2 regions of the Mycobacterium sp. E342 genome follow, and region 2 is predicted to be linked to the other one. Evidence: riboswitches for the same ligand, from Rfam matches in the RefSeq annotation. Region 2 holds a riboswitch; the other holds the start of a gene.
What was found. Region 2 has a riboswitch for thiamine pyrophosphate ahead of thiC (phosphomethylpyrimidine synthase ThiC). Riboswitches for the same ligand answer to the same signal wherever they lie in the genome.
Positions count from the first base shown of each region.

Region 1: another riboswitch for thiamine pyrophosphate. It lies ahead of thiO (glycine oxidase ThiO); the one in region 2 lies ahead of thiC (phosphomethylpyrimidine synthase ThiC).

Region 1 covers NZ_LZJM01000208.1:323-6,190, reverse strand. The annotation lists gene A5692_RS15740 (serine/threonine protein kinase) at 107-634, shown strand; gene A5692_RS15735 (serine/threonine protein kinase) at 700-1,221, shown strand; gene A5692_RS15730 (SGNH/GDSL hydrolase family protein) at 1,226-1,984, opposite strand; gene A5692_RS15725 (thiazole synthase) at 1,981-2,739, opposite strand; gene thiS (sulfur carrier protein ThiS) at 2,732-2,929, opposite strand; gene thiO (glycine oxidase ThiO) at 2,926-3,936, opposite strand; TPP riboswitch at 3,928-4,037, opposite strand; gene thiE (thiamine phosphate synthase) at 4,076-4,747, shown strand; gene A5692_RS15705 (NUDIX hydrolase) at 4,719-5,345, opposite strand; partial or broken gene glnX (protein kinase G-activating protein GlnX) at 5,480-5,860, shown strand; partial or broken gene A5692_RS15695 (hypothetical protein) at 5,806-5,868, opposite strand, start outside.
Region 2 covers NZ_LZJM01000336.1:453-7,335, forward strand. The annotation lists partial or broken gene A5692_RS27230 (peptidase) at 1-453, shown strand, start outside; gene A5692_RS27235 (LLM class F420-dependent oxidoreductase) at 470-1,339, opposite strand; gene A5692_RS27240 (MarR family winged helix-turn-helix transcriptional regulator) at 1,356-1,790, opposite strand; gene A5692_RS27245 (alpha/beta family hydrolase) at 1,837-2,460, opposite strand; gene thiD (bifunctional hydroxymethylpyrimidine kinase/phosphomethylpyrimidine kinase) at 2,457-3,299, opposite strand; gene thiC (phosphomethylpyrimidine synthase ThiC) at 3,296-4,951, opposite strand; TPP riboswitch at 4,944-5,053, opposite strand; gene A5692_RS27260 (PAS and ANTAR domain-containing protein) at 5,238-5,852, shown strand; gene A5692_RS27265 (STAS domain-containing protein) at 5,956-6,312, shown strand; gene A5692_RS27270 (SpoIIE family protein phosphatase) at 6,309-6,883, shown strand, end outside.

The DNA of each region.
Region 1 (5,868 bases), on a different contig from region 2:
GCGGAACGTGTTGCTTTGTCACGACATAGCTCTACGATCCCTACTTAGCGGAAGCGTGTTTCTCCGGTGAGCGACGCCGGTTCGACAACCGCCTAGGAGTCACAGGATGTTGCATCCCAGCAACGCGTTGCCGGCCGCGACGGCCGCGGTGCTGGTGGGCGCTTTCGCCTTAGCGGGCACGGGCACCGCAACCGCGGATCCGGCCAATACGGGTAGCCCGTCGGATGTCAACACGCTCGCGGCGTCGCTGTCGAAGGGCTACGGGCTGAACAACTGCACTCCCCAGAACATCACCATCGGCGAGCTGGCCTCGCTGACGTGCGCGCAGAGCCCCGACCCGAGCGGTCCGGTCCAGGCCAAGTACATCCTGTTCAACAACGCCGACAACCTGGCCGGCTCGTTCAAGGCGAGCATCAAAGACGACGTGCTGGGCGCGTGCGGCGACAGCGGCCAGTCCCCCACCAACTGGCACCAGGGCAGCAACAGCAGCAACGCCGGGCAGGTGGCGTGTGGGACGTATCAGAACGCTGCCGAGATCATCTGGACCACGGACTCGAAGAACATCTTGAGCTACATCCGCGGGTCCAACACCGACGACGCGGCGCTGTACCAGTGGTGGCGGGCCAACGGCTGACGTTCTTAGTTGGGGGGCAACGGGTTTCTGCATCACCCATCCAACAACCGCAGGGAGTCAACGAAATGTCACATCTCACCACCGCGCTGCGGGCCGTGTCGGCCGCGGTCTTCACCGCCGGCCTGGCCCTGGCGGGCAGCGCACCCGCCCTCGCCGAACCCAACACCGGCAGCGCCGCCGACATGAACACGCTCGCCGCCAACCTCTCGAAGGGCTACGGCCTCAACAACTGTAAGCCGCAGGAGTTGACCGAATCCGGCGAACTGGCCGAGCTGCTGTGCGGGCAGAGCCCCGATCCCAGCGGACCGGGCTCCGGTGTCTACGCCCTCTTCTCCAACGGCACGAACCTGGCCTCCGCGTTCAGTTCCACCATCAAGGACGTGTCGCTGGCCGCGTGCGGGGACGCCGGGCAGTCACCGGGGACGTGGAAGCAGAACGGCCAGACAGGCGGGCAGATCGCCTGCGGCACCTACAAGAACTACGCGACGTTGACCTGGACGACCGACGCCAAGAACGTGCTGGGCCACCTCACCTCGGCCAACTCGGACGTCAACGCGCTCTACCAGTGGTGGCGCACGAACGGCTGACCCGTCAGCACAGCTCGGCCACCAGTTCGGCGATGGCGCGCATGCCGGCCGCGTTCGGGTGCAACGGCGCCGCCCGGCCCGGCAGCGGCACACCGGGTCTGGTGGTCCAGGGGGCGGCCGACCACGCGTGGTGATCCCGGCTGGCCGCCGCGCCGCGGACCACGTCGCAGCCGGTCGCGCTCGCCGCGTCAGCGGTGAGCCGTTCCAGCGTCGCGGCCACGTGGCGACCGAGGTCGGCGTCCGCGTCCGAAAGCGGGGCGGCCGGCGTGCCCGCGGGCGGCAGGACGGTCAGGTAGTCGACGAAGAAGACCCGGGCCCGCGGGGCGCGTTCGCGTGCCGCGTGACCGACCGAGCACAGCGATTCGAAGACCGCATCGAGGGCCCGATTCCGCGCATCGGGGTCCAGCAGCTCGGCAATGCGCCCGCGCAGCAGCGGTAGCCGCCGGAACGGGCGCGGCAGGGCAGCGGCCATCAACAGCGGGATGTAGCCGACGTCGTTGCCGCCGATGGTGATCGTCACCAGGGATTCCGAGCCGTTGAGGGCGGTGATCTGGGGCGGCGCGCCGCGCTGGCGGTCGGCGAGCACGTGGGCGGTGGTCGCGCCGGAAAAGGTGACGTCTACCAGTTCGAGGCCGCAGCGCTGCGCAACCAGATGCGGATAGTTGCGCGCCGACCGGCCCGAGCCCCAGGGCGCGCTCGCGGCGCGGGGCCGGATGCCGGGACCGGCCGCCATCGAACTTCCCAGCGCCACATACCGTTTCATCGGTCGGGACTGGATGCCTGGGCCCAGAAACGTTTGGGGATCCGCCCGGCCCGGCGGGCCAGATAGCCGGCGGTGACGGCGGCGGCCATCGCGGCCGCCATCGCCGGCGGATCGGCGGCCCGGGTCACCGCGGTGGCCAAAAGCACGGCGTCGCAGCCCAGTTCCATCGCCAGCGCGGCGTCACTGGCGGTGCCGATGCCGGCGTCGAGCACCACCGGGACCCCGGCCCGGGCGACGATCATCTCGATGTTGTGCGGGTTGGTGATGCCCAGGCCGGTGCCGATCGGCGAACCCAGCGGCATGACCGCCGCGCATCCGGCGTCTTCGAGCCGGCGCGCCAACACCGGGTCGTCATTGGTGTAGGGCAGCACGACGAACCCGTCGTCGACCAGTTGCTCTGCCGCCCGGACCAATTCGACCGCATCGGGCAACAGCGTGCGTTCGTCGGCGATGACCTCCAGCTTGACCCAGTTGGTGTTCAGCGCCTCGCGGGCCAGTTGCGCGGTGAGCACGGCCTCGGCCGCGCTGCGGCACCCCGCGGTGTTGGGCAGCGGCATGATGCCGAGCCGGTTGAGCAGGTCCAACAGTCCGGTCCCGCCCTCGGCGTCGACGCGCCGCATCGCGACGGTGGTCAACTCGGTGCCCGAGGCGACCAGCGCCTCTTGTAGCGCGGCCAGGCTGCTCGCTCCCCCGGTGCCCATGATGAGGCGGGAGGCGAAGCTGCGATCGCCGATCGTGAGCTTTGAGTCAGCCACCCTGCACCGCCGTCACCACCTCGAGTCGAGCGCCATCGAAAAGTGTTGTCGTCCAACTGGACCGGGGCAGCACGGCATCGCCCATCGCCACCGCGACACCCCGGTCGGGGTAACCCAGCGACTTCAGCAGCGCGGCCACCGTGGTCTGCTCGTCGATCTCGACCTTCCGCTCGTTCACCACGACGATCATGAGCGAACTCCGACGGGGGCCAGTTGGGAGATGATTTCTTCCGCGGTCCACGGCGCCAGCAGGAACCCGGACCGGCCGTGTCCGCCGGCGACCAGGGTTCGCTCGTCGAGGCGCCGCACCAGCGGCAGGTTGTCGGGTGTCATCGGGCGCAGGCCGGCGGCGCACTCGGCCAGCTCGTACTCGCCCAACGCCGGCAACACCGCACACGCGTCGTCGAGCAGGTCGCGCACTCCGGAGACGACGGGGGCGGTGTCGCGCCCGTGCTCGTATTGGGTGGCCCCGACCACCACCCCGTCGGCGCGCGGAACCAGGTAGACCTGCCGCCCGCGCACGCGGGCGCGGATGACGCGCTGCGGCACCGGCATACACCCGCGCCGCCAGCGCAGTCGCAGCACCTCCCCCTTGACCGGGCGCACGGGCAGGCCCGGCCACAACCTGGGGGCGTCGATGCCGTTGGCGATCACCACCGCGTCGCCGTCGACCGTTAGGTCGTGCGCCGGCGCCGCCCAGCGCACCCCGAGCCGCTCGCACTCCGCCGAGAGGGCTTGCAGCACCGCGCGGTTGTCCACCGCCAGCTCGGTGGGCGCTCGAAAGCCGTGCCGGATGCCCTGGGCCAGCAGCGGTTCCAGCTCCCTGGCGGCCGACTCCCAGACCACCGGGTGCCCTTGCTCGGACAGCCAGTCGGCGACGGTGCGCAGGTCCGCGACGTCGGCCCGGTCGACGGCCACCACCAGCGATTCCCGGGCGGTGACCACCTGCGGCGGCAGGCCGTCGAGGAAGCCCTCGCGCCACAGCCGCAGCGACTCGCATCCCAGCCGCAGCAGTCGTTCCTCACCGGGCCAGCCCTCGCTGTGCGGGGCCAGCATGCCGCCGGCCACCCAGGACGCGCCCTGGTCGGCGGTGCGGTGCACGCGCACCGACCACCCGGCCTGCGCGGCGCGGCGCGCCACCGCCAGCCCGATGACGCCGCCGCCGATGACAGCCAACGACCCATGATCTGTCGGCATCCCTGGCCTCCCTTCGCCGGCATGACCCGGATCAGGTGTGACGGTAAGGGCAGGCGTGCCCACTCTCAGACCCCGTTCCCGGGACTCCCGTGTCTCACTGAGTTCTTCGGCTCCCACGCTAGCGCGCTAGCGTCGCGGTGTGCATCAGCGAGTTAGGCGGCTGGCAGCCGCGCGCCTGTATTTGTGCACCGACGCGCGCCGGGAGCGTGGCGACCTGGCCCGGTTCGCCGACGCCGCCCTGGCCGGCGGGGTCGACATCATCCAGCTGCGCGACAAGGGTTCGCCCGGTGAGCAGCGGTTCGGGCCGCTCGAGGCGCGCGAGGAGCTGGCCGCGTGCGAAATCCTGGCCGACGCGGCCCGACGGCACGGCGCCCTGTTCGCGGTCAACGACCGGGCGGACATCGCCCGCGCGGCCGGCGCCGACGTGCTGCACCTCGGGCAGGGCGACCTGCCGCTGGACGTCGCGCGCGGGATCGTCGGCCCGGACACGCTGCTCGGCCTGTCCAGCCACGACACCGACCAGGCCGCCGCGGCGGCCACCGGCGAGGCCGACTACTTCTGCGTCGGCCCGTGCTGGCCCACCCCGACCAAACCGGGCCGCGAGGCGCCGGGCCTGGGGCTGGTGCGGGCCGCCGCCCGGCTCGGCACCGAGAAACCGTGGTTCGCGATCGGCGGGATCGACGAGCAGCGGCTGCCGGAGGTGCTCGCGGCCGGTGCCCGCCGCATCGTCGTCGTGCGCGCGATCACCGCGGCCGCCGACCCTCGGACCGCCGCACAACGGCTCAGCTCAGCGCTTGCAGCAGCGAGTTGATCCGGGGATGCATGGGCGTCTCGTCGGCGTCACCCGGCACGCACCAGACGAAGACGCCGGCCTCGATCTCGAACGTGCGGGGCAGATGCCGCCGCCGCTCGTCGGCGTGATCCAGCGGCACCAGCGCCGTGGCCGTGCGCAGCCGGTGCCAGCTCGCCGCGAAGCCGGGATGCAAGGGCAGCCCGGCCACCTCGTCCTCGGCGACCCAGCGCATCTCGGAGCTCTCCCCGTTGGGCACGGTGTGCAGCAACTCGGGCGCGTCGGCGACGACCGTGGTGTACGTCCAGCGCGCGCCGCCGAGGCCCGCGACGTCGGCGGTGACCAGCGTCGACCGGACGGTCACCAGCTCGCCCGCCAGCCCGGCCTCCTCATGGGCCTCGCGGACCGCGGTCTCCTCCGGCGTCTCGTGGCTGTCGCGGGCACCGCCCGGCAGGCCCCACGTGCCGCCCTGATGGCTCCACACCGCGCGATGCTGCAGCAGCACCGCGGGGGTGCCGTCCGGCCGGGGGGCCCGCAGCAGCAGACCGGCCGCACCGAAGCGGCCCCAGTACGGGGTGCCGCTGCTGGAAACCACCCAACCGTCGCCGTCGCCGTGCACGGGTTCAGGATATGCGCGTGATCGCCTGGTCAATCGGTCTGCCTCCACCCATCAGGCGGAACATTCTCTTAGAATTCGCTTATAGAGTTTCGTGCAGCGTTCCAGTGGCCGCGAAAGATGAGGGCTGATCACACGTGACGGTTGAGCTGGCGCACCCGTCGACAGAGCCGCAGGGGTCGCGGTCGCCGGCCGAGCCAGCCCATCCGCGCTGGTGGTTCATCTCCACCACGCCGGGCCGGATCCTGACCATCGGCATCGTCCTGGCGGTGCTCGGCGGCATCTGCGCGTTCGCCACCTCGACCACCATCAACCACCGGCAGCAGGTGCTGACCACGGTGCTCAACCACACCGAGCCGCTGTCGTTCGCCGCCGGACGGCTGTACACCACCCTGTCGGTGGCCGACGCGGCGGCGGCCACGGCGTTCATCGCCGAAGCCGAGCCGCCGCCCGTTCGGCAGCGCTACGAGCAGGCCATCACCGATGCGGCGGTGGCGGTGACCACCAGGATGACCGGCGCGGGGAT
Region 2 (6,883 bases):
GCCAGCCCGCCGGCGTCCTACTGCCCGGCCACCAACACGATCGTGGTGGACCTGCCCAAGCTGGCGGTGATGGGCAAGGTCGCCGACGAGAACGAACAGACCCTGCCGCAGGGCGACGACACCGCGCTCTCGGTCGTGATGTCGCGCTACGCGCTGGCCGTGCAGCACGAACGCGGGCTGGCCATGCAGAGCCCGTGGACCGCGCTGCGCACCGCGTGCCTGACCGGCGTGGTGCACCGCAAGATGGCCGAGCCCATCGAGCTGTCGTCGCAGAAGCAGCTGCTGCTGACGGCCGGCGATCTCGACGAGGCGGTGGCGGGGTTGCTCACCAACCACCTCGTCGCCAGTGACGCCGACGGCACCAGCGTGCCGGCCGGTTTCACCCGGATAGCGGCCTTCCGCGGTGGCGTGGCGGGCAACATGGATGCGTGCTACTCCCGCTATCCGGGGTAACCGACCGGCCGCCCTGTCAGCCGATTTCGGCGAGCTTGGGCACCACTTCGTCGCCGAGGCGGCGGATGAAGCCGACCGGGTCGGGGTTGCCGGGCAACGGGCCGGCATTGACCATCTCGACGCCGAGTTCGGCGTAGCGCTCGACGGTCTTGAGGTACCCGTCGAGGTCCTCGAAGGGATTCGTGGCGTAGCTCACCGTTTTCCGGACTTCGCTGGGGTCACGGCCGACCGCCTCGCAATGGCGGTGCAGCACCTCGATCTTGTGCCTGAGCTCGTCAACGTCGCTCGTGGTGCTGTTCCAGATGTCGGCGTATTGCGCGACCAGGCGCAGCGTCTTCTTCTCGCCATCTCCGCCGATCAGGATCGGTGGGCGCCGAATCGGTTGAGGCGAGCAGATCGTCTCGGCCAGCTGGTAATGCTTGCCCTGGTAGGGCCCGTCGTTCGCGCTCCACATCTGTTGGCAGATCTGCAGCGTCTCTTCGAGCATCTCGAAGCGCTGGCTGACCGGGGGATAGGGAAAGCCCAGGGCGGCGTGCTCGCGGTCGTACCACGCCGCGCCCAGACCCAGCATCGAGCGGCCCTGCGACAGGACGTCGAGCGTGGTGACCGCCTTGGCCAGCAAGCCCGGGTAGCGATAGGTGACCCCGGTGACCAGCAGGCTCAGGTCGATCCTGGTGGTCTGCCCGGCCAGGAAGCCCAGCGACGTGTAGCCCTCCAGGAACGGGTCCTCCGCGCGTCCCACGGCCTCCATCTGAAAGAAGTGGTCGGCCAGCGTGAACAGTGTCGCGCCGCCCTGTTCGGCGGCCTTCGCCGCGTCAGCCAGCGTGGGACCCAGCGCCGCGGGGTCGCCGGGTAGAAAGTCGATGAAGTGCACTGCCAATTCCATTTGCGTCAAGCCCCTTTCATTCGGTCAGGCGCTCGAGCAGCGTCAGCGCGTCGAGGATGACGCGACGCTCGCGTTCGGAATACCGCTCGTGGATGGCGCGCGCCAGCCACTCCTCCCGGACCTGCCGGTTGCTCTCGGCGCGTCGCCGGCCCGCCGGCGTCAGCGAAATCAGTTGCCGCCGACGGTCTTCCGGGTCGGGTGTGCGCTCGATGAGCCCCCGCTGCTCGAGGGCGGCCACTATCGTGGCCATGGACTGTGGACGTACCCGCTCCGCGGAGGCCAGGGCGCTCGCCGATGAGGCCCCTTCCTTCCAGAGCCGGTTCAGCACCGCGGTCTGTGACGGACTCAGGTCCCCGTCGGTGGCGAGTTCCTTCAGCCGGCGTCGGAGCCGGCTGAAGACCACCCGCAGGTCGCGAGCCGCCGCGGCTGCCGATTCGCTGATCCCGTCCACCACACCAGCCTAAAATAGACAGTCGAAACTGTCCAGTCTGGGCTGTCTAATTGCGGCCGAGGAGCTGCAACGCGGCGTCGACCGCCAGCGCCGCCACGTTCAGGGTCTTGGACCGCAGATCGTGTCGCGCCCCGGCGATCTCGACGACGGCCGTCGTGCCGGAAACCAGCGCGGCGGCGGCGCGCAGCTCGTCGGGCGTGCCGAAGGGGTCCGACGTCCCGTGCGTGAACACCGTCGGAACCCTGATGTCGGGCAGGTGTTCGGTGCGGGCGCGCTCCGGCTTCCCCGGCGGATGCACGGGGTAGGAGAACAGCGTCAGCAGGTCGACGGGCGCTTCGCGGGCCGCCACCACCATGGAAGTCTGCCGCCCGCCGTAGGAGTGCCCGCCGGCGATCAGCGGACCGTCGGCCAGGCCGCGGCACAGCGTGATCGCCTCGACGATCCCCGCGCGGTCGGTGGCCGCCGAGCCGGACGGTGGTCCGGTGGGCCGGCGTCGCCGGTAGGGCAGGTTGTACCGGACCGCCAGCCAGCCGTGGCGCGCCCATTCGTCGCAAACCTGTTGCAGCAACGGCGAATCCCGGTTGCCGCCGGCGCCATGCGTCAGCACCACCACTCCGGCGGGCGGGCCGTCGGGTTCGTGCGCCACGCCGGCGATCTGGTCCAGGTTCATGACAACAACCGAAAGAGCGGGGAGACGGGGCCGTGGCCGTGGCCCAGCGGGTAGGAGGCGCGCAAACATTCGGTGACCCAACGCTTCCCGAAGCCGACGGCGTCGGGAACGGAGTACCCGTGCGCCAACGCGCACGCCACGGCCGTGGCCAGCGTGTCGCCGCCGCCGTGGTCATTGCCGCCGGGCAAGCGCTCCGAGTCGAACTCGTGGAACCGTGTGCCGTCATAGAGCAGGTCGCAGCTGCGGTCGGACGACCGGAGGTGGCCGCCCTTGACCAGCACCCAGCGCGGTCCCAGCGCGTGCAGCGCCTTGGCGGCCGCCCGCTGCGACTCCGCGTCCAGGACGTCGATGCCCACCAGCAGCCGCACCTCGTCGAGGTTCGGAGTCACCAGCGTGGCCAATGGGAACAGTTGGTCGCGAAGGGAATCCAACGCGGCCACCTCCAGCAGCGCGTCGCCGTGCATGGATGCGCACACCGGGTCGACGACGAGCGGAAGCGTCAACTCCAGCCGGCGCCAGGTGGCCGCGACGGCGCCGATGATGGCCGACGACGCCAGCATCCCGGTCTTGGCGGCCTGGACGCCGATGTCGGTGACCACCGCTTCGATCTGGGCCGCGACGACGTCGCCGGGCACCTCATGAAAACCCTTGACCCCCAACGTGTTCTGCACGGTTACCGCGGAGACCGCCACGCAGGCGTGCACGCCCAGCAGCGCCATGGTGCGCAGATCGGCCTGAATGCCGGCGCCGCCGCCCGAATCGGACCCGGCGATGGTCAGCACCCGCAGCGGCGTGGTGCCCGGCGCCGGCAGCGGCAGAACTGGGAGCGGCTGGCTCACTGGGTGATCGGCAGGTACACCCGGTTGCCGTGCTCGGCGAACTCCTGCGACTTCTCCTGCATGGCGGCTTCGATCGCTTCCTCACTGTCGAGGCCGTGCTCGGCGGCGTAGTCGCGGACGTCCTGGGTGATCCGCATGGAGCAGAACTTGGGCCCGCACATCGAGCAGAAGTGCGCCGTCTTGGCGGGTTCGGCCGGCAGCGTCTCGTCGTGGAATTCCCGTGCGGTGTCGGGATCCAGCGACAACGCGAACTGGTCGTTCCAGCGGAACTCGAACCGCGCCGTGCTCAACGCGTCGTCGCGCTCCTGCGCGCGCGGATGCCCCTTGGCCAGGTCGGCGGAGTGGGCGGCGATCTTGTAGGCGATCACCCCGTCCTTGACGTCCTTGCGATCCGGCAGCCCCAGGTGCTCCTTGGGCGTCACGTAGCACAGCATCGCCGTGCCCGCCTGGGCGATGATCGCCGCGCCGATCGCCGACGTGATGTGGTCGTAGGCCGGTGCGATGTCGGTGGCCAGCGGGCCCAGCGTGTAGAACGGCGCCTCCTCGCAGAGCTCCTCTTCGAGCCGCACGTTCTCGACGATCTTGTGAATCGGGACGTGGCCCGGCCCCTCGATCATCACCTGCGCGCCACGGGATTTCGCGATCTTGGTCAGCTCGCCCAGGGTGCGCAGCTCGGCGAACTGCGCGGCGTCGTTGGCGTCGGCGATCGAGCCCGGCCGCAGGCCGTCACCGAGCGAGAAGGTGACGTCGTAGCGGGCGAAGATGTCGCACAGCTCCTCGAAGTTGGTGTAGAGGAACGACTCCCGGTGATGCGCCAGGCACCACGCCGCCATGATGGACCCGCCGCGGGACACGATGCCGGTCACCCGCTTGGCGGTCAGCGGCACGTACCGCAGCAGCACGCCGGCGTGCACGGTCATGTAGTCCACGCCCTGCTCGCACTGCTCGATCACGGTGTCGCGGTAGATCTCCCACGTCAGTTCCGTCGGGTCCCCCTTGACCTTTTCCAGCGCCTGGTAGATGGGCACCGTGCCGACGGGCACCGGGGAGTTGCGCAGGATCCACTCGCGCGTCTCGTGGATGTTCTTGCCGGTGGACAGGTCCATGATGGTGTCGGCGCCCCAGCGGGTGGCCCACACCATCTTGTCGACCTCCTCGGCGATCGACGACGTCACCGCCGAGTTGCCGATGTTGGCGTTCACCTTCACCGCGAAGGCCTTGCCGATGATCATCGGCTCGCTCTCAGGGTGGTTGTGGTTGGCCGGGATCACCGCGCGCCCGCGGGCGACCTCGTCGCGCACCAGCTCGGCGGGCATGTCCTCACGGGCGGCGATGTACGCCATCTCGGCGGTGATCTCGCCGGCCCGGGCCCGCTGCAGCTGGGTGCCGCGGTCGCGGACCACGCCGGGCCGCGGCGGCAGCCCGGCCGTCAGGTCGATGACCGCGTCCGCGTCGGTGTAGGGGCCGGAGGTGTCGTACAGGTCGAAGTGGTCCCCGGTGGACAGGTGCACGCGCCGGAACGGAACCCTCAGGCGGGCACCGGCGCCGGGCGCCTCCACCTCGCGATAGGCCTTGCTGCTGCCCGCGATGGGTCCCGTGGTGACGGAAGCCTCGACGGTTTGGGAAAGGACGACGGTTTTTTCCAAGGTCATTTCTTCATCTCCCTACGCCGGCATTACCCGGTCAGGTTCGTACGGTCGACGGCCCCGAGCCGTCCTCTCAGCGCATTGGAGTGCGCTCCCGCGTTGTGGATGGTCCGCACGCGACGTTACCCCCACCCCGGACCGCCTGGCATGTGGACGGGCCTTTTGGCCAGGGCGGTAGCCGGTGGTATCCCCCGAGTGCGAGGATGCAAACGTGCAGGAGCAAGGGGCGACGCCGGCCGGGCCCGAAGGCCAACAGCCGAGCCCGGTCGAGGCGGTCGCCCGGTATCTCAACGTGGGGACCTTCCGCTTCTGGTTCATCGGTGAGCGCTGGGAGTGGTCCGACGAGGTGGCCAGGATGCACGGCTACGAACCGGGCACCGTGGAGCCGACGACGAAGTTGTTGCTGTCGCACAAGCACCCCGACGACCGCGCGCACGTTCAGGAGGTGCTCGACTACGCCCTGCAGTCGGCGGAGTCGTTCTCCAGCCGGCACCGGTTCATCGACACGGCCGGCAAGGTGCACGACGCGATCGTCGTCGCCGACCGCATGCACGACGAGTCGGGCGCGGTGGTGGGCACCGCGGGGTATTACATCGACCTCGCCGACACCTTCGACGAGGCCCGGCAGGAGGTGCTCGACGAGGCGCTCCCGGACCTGTTCGAAAGCCGCGCGGCCATCGAACAGGCCAAGGGCGTGCTGATGTACGTCTACCGGGTCAGCGCCGAGCAGGCGTTTCGGGTGCTGCAATGGCGGTCGCAGGAGACCAACGTCAAGCTGCGGGCGCTGGCCAGGCAACTGCTCGCCGAGGTGGCAACCCTGGACGGTTCGACCGCCGCCCTGCAGAGTCAGTTCGATCACCTGCTGCTCACGGTGCACGAACGGGTATCCGCCGAGTCCGCTGGGTAACCAGCGGAATACGTGCGTACGGCAGCCCGCAAACCGTTAGTGTTCCTAGACGCTCGGGGCGGCGGATGCCGCACATCCCGACGAGCGGCGAAAGGGATCGAAGGTGTTGGCGGTCGAACACGAGGCACTCGAGGACGCTGTGGTCGTGCGCGTTGCTGGCGGTGTCGACTCCAGTACCGTCGATGAGGTAGCCGCTCACCTGACCGCCGCGCTCAAGCTCGCCGAGACCCACCCGGCCCGGCTGGTCGTGGTCGACCTGCAGGCGGTCGACTTCTTCGGCAGCGCGGCGTTGAACGCCGTGCTCGAGTGTCACGACGCGGGGAAGGAAGTCGGAACGGCGGTCCGCCTGGTCGCGGACCACGACCAAGTGCTCCGCCCGATCGAGGTGACCGAACTCGATCGCATCTTCGACATCTACCCCACGCTTTCCGAGGCTCTGCAACACAAGCGAAGGCAATGACCCCGGCGCTGCCGGCCGATTTGGCGGCTGCGGTCGATTTGGGCGGCGAGATGGGCCGCCGGTTCGCCGAATTCGACTGGGACGCCCATCCATTGGGCTCGCCGCGGGACTGGCCGGCCGAGGTGCGGGTCGCGGTGGCCGTCGCTTTGACCTCGCGGTTCCCCATCGTGCTCTGGCTGGGGCCCCGCGATCTGTTTCTGATGTACAACGACGCCTACGCCCAGATCCTGGCGGACAAGCATCCGGCCGCCCTGGGCTGCCCGGCGCGGCAGGTGTGGTGGGAGATCTGGCCCCAGATCTCGCCGATGCTGACCAGCGTGATCGACACCGGCGTCGCGACCTGGTCCGACGACCTGATGTTGCCGCTGATGACCGGCGGCCGGTCGCAGGAGCGGTACTTCACCTTCACCTACAGCCCGATCATCGGTGGCGAGGGCGCGGTGACCGCCGTCTTCTGCGCGGTGATCGAAACGACCGACCGGGTGCTGAGCGAGCGGCGCCTGCACCTGCTCAACTCCGTGGCGACCGCCGTGATGGACGCACACACCATCGACGACGCGGTCGATAGCGC